Linked DNA regions of Oligoflexus sp.. The protein of the gene in region 3 interacts with the protein of the main gene of each other region in a pairwise test. Links are inferred from orthologs where the notes say so. Each region holds a gene or a part of one and is shown on either strand. Other genes may lie near its edges.

Region 1 (3,224 bases), on a different replicon or contig from region 3:
GTTGTATGCAAACTCTTTCATATCGTCGAGCCTGACTTCGCGCTCTTCGGAAAGAAGGATTATCAGCAGTTCACGCTTCTTAAAAAAATGGCCCAGGACCTTTGTTTCCCGATTGAAGTGATCGGCTGCCCGACTCTGCGTGATCCGGATGGACTCGCCATGAGCAGCCGCAATCTGCGTCTGACCCCCGAGGAAAGAGCGCTCGCTCCCGAACTGCATCGCGCGATGCAAATGGTGAATGAGGCGCTCAAGGGCGGCGAGACGCAAAGGAAGGTCCTGCTCGATATCTTTGCCGAACAGATGAAACATTTTCCCGCCTTCCGCGTGGAATATGCCGAGATCCGCGGCGCTTCGGACCTTGCTGATTTCAGCGAGGCGATTGATCGGCCTGCGGTTCTTCTGGTGGCCGCGCATCTGGGTTCGGTACGTTTGATTGATAACCTGGAGCTGTCCAGTCCATGAAAGAGCTGATTCGATTTTTTCATCTTATGCTGTCCTATCTTCTGCGGCCGGTTCTGCTCTGGGTCAACACCACAGCGCAGCCGGAAAACCTGAAGGAGCACCTGGATCTGACGGGCGGTCCGGTGATCTATGTTTTGCCGAAGCGTTCCATCATTGATTACCTTGTGCTGCTCACCACCTGCCGCAAATTCGGTCTGCCCGAGCCGGATCTGGGGCTCGACTTCAACCGGCATCGGCGTGCGGTCTGTCTCTTCCTGGAAAAGACGACGGCGATAAAACGGGTGAGGCGTCTGCGACCCAGCCAGGTGCTCCTGCACCTTGTGCGTCAGGTCCAGGAACAAACCGGCGAGAAGCCGCAGATTGTTCCGGTCTCACCCTTCTGGGGCAAGGATCCTGGGACGGAAGAACCGTCGATCTTCAAACTCATCTTCAATGATGACGAGGACGCCGGCTGGCTGCAGAAATTTTTCATCGTGATGGCTCAGGGCCGCAACAATAAACTTTATTTTGCCAAGCCCTTTCAGATCAATGAAATCCTGCAGAGCGAAGAGGATGTGAATAACGCCGCGCGCAAGATCCGAAGGATCCTGCGCATCCACTTCCGCCGCGTGCGCAATACGATTCTGGGTCAGAAACTTTACGTGCGTGAGCAGGTCATTTCCCGCGTCGTGGCCGGTAAACTCGTGCGCCAGGAGATCGAGAAGGAAGGCAAGGGACGACCGCAGCTCACCCGCAGCCTGGAAACCAGGGCGCGCGGCTATGCGCGGGAACTCTCCGCGGACCAGACCTATTCCATCGTGCGGGTCTTTGAACTCGTGCTCGGGAAACTCTGGAACAAGATTTTCTCGGGCGTCGATGCGGTGAACGTGGAAAACGTTACGCGTCTTGCGTCTCAGAATTATGAAATCGTCTATGTCCCCACGCACAGAAGCCACCTCGATTACCTGCTCGTGAACTATACCGTCTACAAAAGCGGGCTGCCGACGCCGCATACCGCGGCCGGCATCAACCTGAACTTTTTCCCGATGGGTTGGTTTCTGCGGCGCGCGGGCGCCTTCTTCATCCGGCGTTCCTTTCACGGCAATCGCCTTTACGCGGCCGTCGTGGAAGAGTACATGCATTACCTTCTGACCCAGGGTTATCCGATCTCCTTCTTCCCGGAAGGCGGACGGAGCCGCACAGGTCGGCTTTTGCCGCTTAAAACCGGGATGCTGTCCATGGTGGTGCGGAGTTATCTCAGGAACACCGAGCGGCCCATAGCCCTTGTTCCCGTGTTCCTGGCCTATGACAAGGTCATGGAGGTGAAGAGTTATCTCACCGAACTCGGTGGAGGGGCGAAGAAGAAGGAATCCATCCTTCAACTCCTGCAGGCCCGTAAGGTGCTCCAGCAGTTCTATGGGAAGGCCTATCTTTCCTATGGAGAGCCCATCATCCTTGAAAATTTCCTGGACCATAACTACATCGGCTGGCGTGAGGCCGACGAGGAAAGACCCGAATGGCTTTCCGGAGCCGTTCACGATCTGGCCCATCTCATTTCGCGCCGGATGAATGAAGCGGCCGTCATCGCCCCGATCGGGCTGATCGGGGTAGGTCTTCTGGCAGCCTGGCAGAAGGCTCTTCCCAAAGAGGAGCTGTTCATCTTCATGCAGCGCATGATCACTCTGCAAAGGCAGCTGCCCTATCATCCCAACGTGCGGCTCGTGAATGATGATGTGAACGCGATCTTCACCCTGGCCATGAAATTGAAAAGCATATCCCTTTTCCATCATGCGGCGGGAGATGTCGTGTTCGTGAATGATATTGATGGGGCTCTCATAAGCTACTATCGAAACAATATCATCCACCTCTTCGCTATTCCGTCGCTCATCGCGCGTTTCTTCCAAAGGGACGATACGATTGACGAGGATTCTCTGGTGCGCGCCTGTGCCGAGATTTATAGCGTTCTGCGCGAAGAGCTTTACTTGAGCTGGGAGGAGGACGCCATTGAAGGCGTCGTCAAACGCTATGCCGAGTCTATGGCCGCTGTGGGGCTTCTCTACAAGGTCGCGCCGCAGATCTATCACCGGCCGCCGGCGCAGTCGGATGATTTCGTGGCCCTCGACATCCTGTCCCAGGCGCTGGGACTTACCTTCGATCGCTTCATCATCACCGCCGTGCTTCTGGCCAAACACAGTCAGCGCGGGCTGGTGGATAGTGACGAATTTTTGCAGCAATGTCATCGCATGGCCCAGCGCCTTGCGATCCTGAGCGGGCTTAACAACCCCGAGATCGTCGAAAAAACTTTTATTCAAAAACATATCCAGCTCCTCAAACGCAAGGGTCTTCTGATCCAGGTGGACGAGAAGAAATTGCGGATTGATGAGCGCGTGGCGGTGATGGCGCAGAACTCCCAAAGACTCCTTTCGCCTGATGCCTTGCGCAGTATCGAGCGCATTTTCAGAACCACGCATGAGGACAAGGAAGAAGAGCAGCATGGCCAAATGGAAATACACGGGGAATGACGACGCGAGCGATCGTCTTCCCACGTACGATAAAATTCGTCGCGGTCGCGACAAACGAAAAAAGCACAAAGCCTCCGAAGCCGACTTCGAACAGCCCGAGGACAAATGGGATTTCGAAGCCCATCCCGAATGGTTCCCGGCCCGCGTGGTCGAGGTGCATAAGCGCTATGCGTTCGTCTCGCCGGAAAAGGATATCGGCGATGTCCAGACGCGTGACGTCTGGCTCGCAACGGTCGCGCGACGTTATCTGCAGAGCCGTCG
Region 2 (2,982 bases), on a different replicon or contig from region 3:
CGAGTTTGAAACCTTTGCTGACAAGGGCGTCGGCAAGGGTTTTGGCGTTGGTGCGAATATTTTTCTGATACTCTTTGAACGAAGGCTTGAGGGCTTCCATGAAGCTGACCGCTTTCGCGGCGATCACATGCTCCAAAGGACCGCCCTGGATGCCGGGGAAAACAGCCTTGTTGAAGTTCAGCGTCTCATCATTCCAAAGGATCAGGCCACCGCGTGGTCCCCGCAGCGTCTTATGCGTTGTGGTCGTCACCACATGCGCATAGGGCACAGGGCTGGGATGTTCGCCCGCGGCGACGAGGCCGGCGATGTGAGCCATATCCACGAAAAGATAGGCGCCCACCGAATCGGCGATCTCACGGAACAGGCCGAAGTCGATCATCCGCGCATAGGCGCTGGCGCCGGCTATGATCATCTTGGGCTTCACTTCCTTGGCCTTGGCCGCGATCATATCGTAATTCAGGCGCTCGGTTTCAGGATCGACGCCGTAAAAGTGCGACTCATAGATACTGCCGGAGAAGTTGACCTTCGAACCGTGAGTCAGGTGACCCCCGTGCGAAAGATCCATGCCGAGGATTTTGTCGCCCGGCTGCAGAAGAGCCAGGAACACAGCTGCGTTCGCCTGCGCACCGGAGTGCGGTTGAACGTTGGCGAAGGAAGCGCCGAAAAGTTTTTTCGCGCGTTCGATGGCCAGCGTTTCAATCTGGTCGACGATTTCGCAGCCACCATAATAGCGTTTGCCGGGCAGGCCTTCCGCGTACTTATTGGTGAGAATGCTGCCCATGGTGGCGATCACCTCGGCGGACGCGAAGTTTTCCGAAGCGATCAGCTCCAGACCTTCTTCCTGACGTTTGAATTCCGCTTCAATGAGACCGTAGATTTCCGGATCGTGGCTTTGCAGTGAAGACCAGGGTTTCATGGGGGCCGTCCTTGTGTGGACCCTCAACGTTCGAGGGCGCGAATTTTATCGAGTCGGGTTTGGTGGCGTTTGCCTTCAAACTCTGATTTGATCCAGATGTGGAGATAGTCAAGGGCTCGGTCGTGATTCAAAACACGTTCGCCGAGGCAAAGGATATTGGCGTCGTTGTGCTGACGCGACATGCGTGCGGTGAATTCATCCCAGACCAGAGCGGCCCGGATGCCAGGAACTTTATTCGCGGCGATCGACATCCCGATGCCTGTTCCGCAAATCAGGATGCCGCGGGGAAGTTGGCCCTGGCTCACTTCTTTCGCGAGAGTCTGGGCATAATCCGGATAGTCGACCGAATCCGCGTCGTTCACGGGAACTCCAAAGTCGACGACTTCGTGCCCGAGAGAACGGAGATACTGGCTCACCTTTTCCTTGAGTACCCGACCTCCATGGTCAGAGGCAATGCCGATGCGTTCGCTCATAGTCTACGCCTTCCGATGCATTTGCTGCGAGAGTACGATGGGAAAGGAGGACGGAATTAAACTTCTTTGGCTTTCTTGATGTAGCCAACAGCGTCTTCGACCGTGCGGATGCTTTCAGCTTCTTCATCAGGGATATCGATGCCGAAAGCTTCTTCCATCGCCATGACCAGCTCAACGATGTCCAGTGAATCCGCGCCCAGGTCTTCGATGAATTTAGCTTTGCTGATGACAGCGGCTTCTTCAACGCCGAGTTGATTCACAACGATTTTCTTCAATTGACTTTCGATGTCGAGCGACATGGGCTATCCTCCAATTTGGCATATACTTGCCTTATGTTCATCTAAGGAACCAGAAAGTCTAGGGGAATGCAAGGGAATAGTTGGCCCATCTGTGAAAGGTGAAACCCATGAAGGAGGTGCCTGACAAGGCCCTCTTGAGGGCCCAGGACTTTCCCGCTATCTTGTGCAGATTGCTTGACTAACCGAACGGGGGACTTTGCTTTGTCACTGTGGACAGCGCCTTTGCTGGTGGTATCGGACATTCACTTGAATCACGCGGAGGATGACCGCAGCCGGCTGCTCCTCAATCTTCTGGAAGGCGCCAGCCGGAGTGAGGTCGAGTACCTCGTGCTGATGGGTGACATCTTTGACTTCTGCCTGGGATCGCATCCCTATTTTCAAAAAAAATTCAGCGCTATTGGCAAGGCGCTGGAAAAGCTTGTGGAATCCGGTACCCAGGTCATCTACCTCGAAGGCAATCACGAGTTCAAACTGGCATCTCTGCCCTGGAAGGGCGTTCAGGTGATTTCCGAAGGGACGCATACAATTCGTTTGAAAAGCGGCCACACAGTCCAAATGGCTCATGGTGACCTGATTTATTCACACAATATGTACCGAGCCTTTCGTCAGCTGGTGAAATCACCAGTTGTGACTGGCATTGCGCGGCTTTTGCCAGGGGCCTGGATGGATAGGCTGGCGACGAAAAGTTCCGAGGTGTCGCGGGCCCAGGATCAGTATCGAGAGATCGAACATGAGAAGATCCTGGGTGCGGTGGATGCCTGGCTGGAAGCCGGGTCAGGCGACTTCGGCATCTTCGGGCATTTTCATGTGCCTTATGCCGAACCGCGTCGCGATCAGCGCAAAGGTGGACTCTTCAGCGTCGAAAGCTGGGATCGTCCCAATGTTTTGGCGTTCAGGGACGGCGCTTTCTATCGTTATTATTTTAACGCCGAAGGGGACAAGGCCTGGCAGCCTGCGGAACCTTTGGTCCGCAAGCTTTTGCCAGGAAAATAAGGGTTGAGATCGCTACATGGCGGAGGGATAGGTTTCGGCCATATCACCATCATGCAGGGGTTTCAGATGCAAAGGATGCAGGGCGTGCGTTTGATCAAGGTAAATCAAAGCATCATAACGCCTGGGTAGGATGGTCGGCACATAGTTGCCGCGATGCTCGCCCTCCGGATGATACACCACGCCGATGGCGCGATGTCCCCGATCCTCCAGCATTTCATCACTGGCAAAATGCGGCGCGAAAATCAGCAGTTTGTTATCCGGGCCGACCCGGTGCAGGACTTCCTCCCAGCTGCCTTCACGG
Region 3 (3,012 bases):
TTCGGTGCGTTTGTGGATATCGGCGTGCACCAGGACGGTCTGATTCACATCAGTGAACTCGCCGATCAGTTCGTCGATGATCCTTCGAAGGTGGTTTCGGTCGGTGATGTCGTCGATGTGCGCGTGATCGAAGTCGATCTGCAGCGTCGCCGGATCGGTCTGAGCCGTCGTCTGAATGCAGCTCCCAAAGCTCAAGGCGCTGCCGCGCGTCCCGAAGCCGTGGCTGCTGGTCAGCAGCAGGCGCAGCGTCCGCAGCAGGGCGGCAAAGGCAGCCCGATGAAACCTCGGGGTTCGGAACCTGCCGCACGTTCGGTGGGTGGCATCAGCGCCAAAGGCAAGGCGCCGCAGCCGAACTACACGATGGATGATCTGCTCGCCAAGTTCAACCAAAGGAAATAAGCAGCATGGCGCAAGTCAAAGTGCAGTTGGGAGTGATCGGTGGATCCGGCGTCTATCAGATGGCCGGTGTCGAGAAGGTCAAGGAACACACCATCCCAACGCCCTTTGGCGAACCGTCGGATGCCATTATTGAAGGCAAAATCAACGGTCGAACCGTTTACTTTCTGCCAAGGCACGGACGGGGCCACCGCTGGCTTCCGTCCGAGGTCAATTACCGCGCGAATATCTATGCGCTCAAATCCCTGGGCGTCACGCATGTGCTGGCCGTCAGCGCGGTCGGCATCATGCAGGATCATATCAAACCAGGTGACCTTGTTCTCCCTGATCAGCTTTACGATCGCACCAAAGGCCTCAGGCCTTCCACCTTCTTCGGGGGCGGCATCGTCGGTCATGTGGAATTCGCCGATCCTTTCTGCCCGGATTTTCGAGGCTGGATCGAAGCGGCCGCCCGCAAGGTGACCCCCGAAGTTCATAGCGGCGGCACCTATGTCTGCATCGAAGGTCCGCAGTTTTCCACGCGGGCCGAATCCCATCATTATCGCGCTACACTTCAGCCCGCTGTGATCGGCATGACCGCTTTGCCTGAAGCCAAGCTTGCTCGGGAAGCGGAGATGGCTTACGGTATGCTGGCTCTTGCCACCGATTATGATTGCTGGCATGAGCATGAGGCCGATGTTACCGTCGGAACGGTGATCGCGGTCCTCAAGGCCAACACCGAGAAGGCCAATCGCGTGATCAAGGAAGTCCTGGCCGGGCTTCCCGCTCAGCATGAAAGCCGTATCTTCGAAGCGGCGAAACACGCGATCATGACAGCACCGGAAATGGTTCCGGAGCAAAAGAAAAAGGATCTGGCGCTGCTTTATGGCACATATCTCAGCTGATTCCGGCGTGATCCGGGGTGAAATTGAATTCCCGGTTTATTATGAAGACACGGACCTCTCCGGATTCGTCTATCACTCCAACTACCTTAAATACTTCGAACGCGCCCGCGAGCATGTGATCGGGATTCGTTTTCTGAAAGAACTCTTTGACCAGGGCGTTCATTTCGTCGTGAGCAAGGCGGTGCTGGAATACAAGGCCCCCGCGCAGCACGGCGATCAGGTTCTGGTCATTTCCGAAGGACAATACTCCCGCTCCCCGGCCATTCCTTTCGAGCAGAACGCTTATCTGGTCAATGGTGAAGGGACGCGGCGTCTGCTCGTAAGCGGACAGATCACGATCGTGGCGCTCAATGCTCAGAACCGCCCCATCCGCATGCCGGATGTGATTATCGAACGTTTTCAAAGGCAGAGCCCTGACGCAAAAGGATCAAAACCAACCACTGACGAGGAGTCACCCCCATGGTAAACAACCCAACAGGCATCACTGGTTTCGATTTCATCGAGTTCAGCAGCCCCCAACCGGAAAAACTGCATGAGCTGTTCACGAAGCTGGGTTTTTCGCGGCTGAAACGCCACAAGACCAAAAAGATTGATTACTATAAGCAGAACGACATCCATTTCCTGGTGAATACCGAGCCCGGCTCCTTCTCCGTGACCTTCAACAAAGAGCATGGTCCCTGCGCGTCGTCCACCGGCTGGCGCGTGCAGGATGCGAAGAAGGCTCTGGAGGCCGCTGTATCCCGCGGAGCCAAGCGCGCGGAGACATCCGACTATGATCTGCCCGCGATTCAGGGCGTGGGCAACAGCCTCATTTACTTCGTCGATTTTCATACGGCCAAGGATCGCTGGGAGCGTCTTGGTTTCGTGGATCTTGAAAAGACCGAAATCGTGCCTTCGAAAGGTTTCGCTCTGGTCGATCACCTGACGAACAACGTGTATAAAGGTCAGCTGCAACCTTTGGCGACTTTCTATAAGGAAGTCTTCGGCTTCGAAGAGGTTCGCTACTTCGATATCCGCGGCGAGCAGACCGGACTCAAATCCTATGCCCTGCGTTCCCCCTGCGGCTCCTTCTGCATTCCCATCAACGAAGGGACGGAAGCCAAATCGCAGATCAATGAGTATCTGAACGAATATAAAGGCGAAGGCATTCAGCACATCGCGCTTCTGACGTCCAACATTATCAATGTGATGGACAAGATGAAAGTGGAAGGCTTGAAAACCCTCGACATCGATGCCGATTATTATGATATGGCCTTCAAGCGCGTGCCACAGCTGAAAGAGGATAAAAAGAAGATCCAGGAGTATAACCTGCTCGTCGATGGTGATGAGAGCGGCTACCTCGTCCAGATCTTCACCGAGAACGTCATCGGCCCCATCTTCTTTGAATTCATTCAAAGGCACAATAATCTCGGTTTCGGTGAAGGCAACTTCGGAGCCCTCTTCCGCGCTATCGAACGCGATCAAAAGCGTCGCGGCGTGCTGTGATCCTGCTTTGATGGTAAGAGCAAAACTTATCTGATAGAAAGAAAGCCCGGCCTGGACCGGGCTTTTTTGTTTTTCACTTAAAATCACCCAAGAGGTACCGATAGCATCAAAGGAAGGCCGTTGTGGCTTTCGCTTTGGAGACATACGGGATACCACAATGCCGGCTGTTGAAAACGTGGATTCGCCTATTCCGCGACGTACGCTGCTCCTCATGGGCAGCTTGATGATGGCGTCGCTGCTTCCCACC
Region 4 (3,293 bases), on a different replicon or contig from region 3:
CTTCGGTGTAGTATCCCGCTACGGTCATAACGCCGAGAATCTCGTGCAGCCGGGACAGAAGATCAGTCGTGGCGAGCAGATAGCTACGGTGGGTATGTCAGGCCGCACAACAGGTCCCCATTGCCACTACGAAGTAATTTTAAACGGCAACGCCGTTGACCCGCGCAAATTTATCCTTAACTTGAACTAACGAATCGAGGCTGATCCATCACAGGGCCAGCAAGGCGGTGCTTTCGCAGACTGCGGAGGCGCGGGCCAGGGCTGGGCTTGGGCTCGGAAAAGCATTCCGCATTCGGCTTTTTGGGGTTATACTCTTCGACTTGTCTGGGCATTCTTGCGCAGTTCGCGGGATCATTTTTGTACGCAGAATGCAGTCAGGTCACACTTACAATTCATGCACAAGCGGATCATACCATGTTAAGTCTGGCTCGTAAGGTCTTCGGTACGAAAAACGATCGGGAAGTGAAGCGATACCAGGGTATCGTGCAACAGATCAACGCGCTTGAACCTTCCATGAAGGCCTTGAGTGATGACGCCTTGCGCGCCAAGACACAGGAATTCAAGGATCGCCTCGGCAAGGGAGAAACCCTCGATGCCCTGGCGCCTGAGGCTTTCGCTGTGGTGCGTGAAGCGGCGTTCCGGGTCCTGAACATGCGGCACTTCGATGTGCAGCTGGTCGGTGGCCTCGCTTTGCATGAAGGCCGCATCTCGGAGATGAAGACTGGTGAAGGTAAAACGCTGACAGCGACGGCGCCGGTTTATTTGAACGCGCTCGCCGGCAAAGGCGTTCACGTCGTGACAGTCAACGACTACCTCGCCTCCCGCGACTCCGCGCAAATGGGCAAGCTTTACGACTTCCTCGGCCTGACCACCGGTTTGATCGTGCATGGTCTGACCGATCAGCAGCGCCGCGACGCTTATTTCGCGGACGTGACCTACGGTACCAACAATGAATTCGGCTTCGATTACCTGCGCGATAACATGAAGACCGAACTCTCCCGCTTCGTGCAGCGCGAGCATAACTTCTGTATCGTCGATGAAGTCGACTCCATCCTGATCGACGAAGCCCGGACGCCGCTGATCATCTCCGGCCCTTCGGAGACCAATACCGGCCTTTACGTGAAGGTGAATGCCACGATTCCTGGTCTGCAGAAGGACAGCGATTACATCGTCGACGAGAAATCGCGGTCGATCTCGCTGACGGAAGACGGCATCAGCAAGCTGGAAAAACGCCTGAACGTCGATAACCTCTACGATCCGCACAACATCGAATATCTGCACCATGTGCAGCAGGCTTTGAAAGCGCACGTTATCTTCAAAAAAGACGTCGATTACGTGGTGCGCGACAACAAGGTCGTGATCGTCGACGAATTCACAGGTCGTCTGATGCCCGGCCGGCGCTATAGCGACGGTCTGCACGGTGCGCTGGAAGCCAAGGAACACCTTCAGGTCGAAAACGAGACCCAGGTCCTGGCCACCATCACCTTCCAGAACTTCTTCCGCCTCTATAAAAAACTCTCGGGCATGACCGGTACTGCGGATACGGAAGCGGTCGAATTCAAAAAGATCTATAACCTCGACGTAGTCGTGATCCCGACCAACCGCACGCTGATTCGTAAGGATGAGCAGGACGAGGTTTATCGGACTGCGCGTGAGAAGTTCGAGTTGATCGCCGATGAGATCGCGACCGCTCAGAAACGCGGCCAGCCCGTTCTCGTCGGTACGGTTTCCGTCGAGAAGTCCGAGCTTTTGTCGAGTCTTTTGCGCAAACGCAATATTCCGCATGAAATCCTGAACGCCAAGAACCACAGCCGTGAAGCGACGATCATCGCCAACGCGGGTCAACGCGGGAACGTTACGATTTCCACGAACATGGCCGGCCGCGGTACGGATATCGTGCTCGGCGAGGGTGTGCGGGAACTCGGTGGCCTTTATGTGATCGGTACCGAACGCCACGAATCGCGGCGTATTGATAACCAGCTCCGCGGTCGTTCCGGTCGTCAGGGTGACCCCGGCCGTACGAAGTTCTATCTTTCGCTGGAAGATGATCTGATGCGGATCTTCGCATCGGACCGACTCTCGGCTATCATGGGCCGCCTCGGCATGAAAGAAGGCGAAGCCATCGTTTCGCCTATGGTGACCCGGGCCATCGAGAAAGCCCAGCGCCGCGTGGAAGAGCAGAACTTCTCGTCGCGTAAGCACGTTCTGGAATATGACGACGTCATGAACCAGCAGCGTCAGGTGGTTTACGCGCGTCGCCGGAAGATTCTGGAAGGCGCGATCGATACGGCCTTCATGAGCGATGCGGTCCGCAGCGTCGCCGAAGGCATTCTGAGCAAGTATTCGCCGGAAACATCGGCAGCCAAAGAATGGGATATGGCCGCGGTGGCCAAGGAACTGCAGACTGAATTCCACATTGATTTCGATGTGGCGAAGCTGAATGCCGGGGAAACCTCGGTCACTGGCCTGATCGAACCCATCCATGATCAGGTGATGGCGGCTTATAACAGCAAGCGCGAGAAGGTCGGCGATGAGCTGATGAAACGCATCGAAGCTTACGTTTACCTGCAAATCATTGATCAGAGCTGGAAAGAGCATCTGCGTTCGATGGAAACCCTGCAGGATTCCGTGCGCCTCCGCGGTTACGGTCAACGCGATCCTTTGCAGGAGTATAAAAAAGAGGCCTTCAAGATGTTTGAAAGCCTTATGGTTCGGATCGAAGACGAGACCGTGCTGGCCCTGATCCGCATGCCGCCTCCTGAAATCCAATATGAAGACGCGCCCCAGGTTGCCGAGCCTGATGAATCCCAGCTGAACTTCGTGCATCCTGATGCCCACGCTGCGACTGCCAATGCCCAGGGCAATACCGGGGAGTTGGGTGATGGCGACGGCATGATTTATCACGGCAGTCGTGATACAAGCGCAGCTCGCAGTGCGGAAACTGTGCGCCGCGACCAGGAAAAAATCGGCCGCAACGACCCTTGCCCCTGTGGTTCGGGTCAGAAGTACAAAAAGTGTCACGGTCGTTTGAGCGGCGAAACTGGAGTATAATAGGCGAAGAACGATTCCTCCCATGAGGTGAACTCGTGCATCGCGTATTTGATTTTACTCCTGCTGACCATGAAGTCGTTGTATCCCGCATCCTCGTTCAGGTTCACCATGCCGTGGACGAGGCCTTTCCCCATGCGAAGCCTGCTTCGGCGCGTTTTGCGAAAACGGCCTTTGTGGGTTACGACGAGCCAACCCTGACCCAGCTGATTCCGAGTGAAGCCATCAAGGAAGCACTGGGCGAG

What was found.
Region 1: the proteins of VFO10_RS02155 (region 3) and plsB interact in binary tests that used the Escherichia coli proteins (3 or more experiments, as listed by UniProt). The link is inferred for Oligoflexus sp. from one-to-one orthologs.
Region 2: the proteins of VFO10_RS02155 (region 3) and VFO10_RS07370 interact in binary tests that used the Escherichia coli proteins (3 or more experiments, as listed by UniProt). The link is inferred for Oligoflexus sp. from one-to-one orthologs.
Region 4: the proteins of VFO10_RS02155 (region 3) and secA interact in binary tests that used the Escherichia coli proteins (3 or more experiments, as listed by UniProt). The link is inferred for Oligoflexus sp. from one-to-one orthologs.

What each region holds. Positions count from the first base shown.
Region 1 is NZ_DASTAT010000066.1:22,875-26,098, forward strand. What follows is about bases 59-3,210. They hold plsB (glycerol-3-phosphate 1-O-acyltransferase PlsB), read left to right. Parts: upstream 59-458; coding sequence 459-2,963; downstream 2,964-3,210. Other genes in these bases: panC (pantoate--beta-alanine ligase), read left to right, coding at 59-462; rsgA (ribosome small subunit-dependent GTPase A), read left to right, coding at 2,935-3,210. Outside these bases: more of panC, read left to right, coding at 1-58; more of rsgA, read left to right, coding at 3,211-3,224. UniProt on the Escherichia coli protein: Catalyzes the transfer of an acyl group from acyl-ACP to glycerol-3-phosphate (G3P) to form lysophosphatidic acid (LPA). This enzyme can utilize either acyl-CoA or acyl-ACP as the fatty acyl donor.
Region 2 is NZ_DASTAT010000034.1:57,913-60,894, forward strand. What follows is about bases 68-2,977. They hold VFO10_RS07370 (acyl carrier protein), read right to left. Parts: upstream 1,689-2,977; coding sequence 1,446-1,688; downstream 68-1,445. Other genes in these bases: glyA (serine hydroxymethyltransferase), read right to left, coding at 68-916; rpiB (ribose 5-phosphate isomerase B), read right to left, coding at 940-1,389; VFO10_RS07375 (UDP-2,3-diacylglucosamine diphosphatase), read left to right, coding at 1,890-2,681; VFO10_RS07380 (erythromycin esterase family protein), read right to left, coding at 2,694-2,977. In the rest of the region: more of glyA, read right to left, coding at 1-67; more of VFO10_RS07380, read right to left, coding at 2,978-2,982. UniProt on the Escherichia coli protein: Carrier of the growing fatty acid chain in fatty acid biosynthesis.
Region 3 is NZ_DASTAT010000014.1:19,694-22,705, reverse strand. What follows is about bases 64-3,003. They hold VFO10_RS02155 (acyl-CoA thioesterase), read left to right. Parts: upstream 64-1,260; coding sequence 1,261-1,746; downstream 1,747-3,003. Other genes in these bases: VFO10_RS02145 (hybrid sensor histidine kinase/response regulator), read left to right, coding at 2,923-3,003; hppD (4-hydroxyphenylpyruvate dioxygenase), read left to right, coding at 1,740-2,765; mtnP (S-methyl-5'-thioadenosine phosphorylase), read left to right, coding at 405-1,280; VFO10_RS02165 (Tex family protein), read left to right, coding at 64-399. In the rest of the region: more of VFO10_RS02165, read left to right, coding at 1-63; more of VFO10_RS02145, read left to right, coding at 3,004-3,012.
Region 4 is NZ_DASTAT010000023.1:13,097-16,389, reverse strand. Bases 31-3,251 are described here. They hold secA (preprotein translocase subunit SecA), read left to right. Parts: upstream 31-414; coding sequence 415-3,051; downstream 3,052-3,251. Other genes in these bases: VFO10_RS04615 (hypothetical protein), read left to right, coding at 3,087-3,251; VFO10_RS04625 (M23 family metallopeptidase), read left to right, coding at 31-190. Outside these bases: more of VFO10_RS04625, read left to right, coding at 1-30; more of VFO10_RS04615, read left to right, coding at 3,252-3,293. UniProt on the Escherichia coli protein: Required for protein export, interacts with the SecYEG preprotein conducting channel.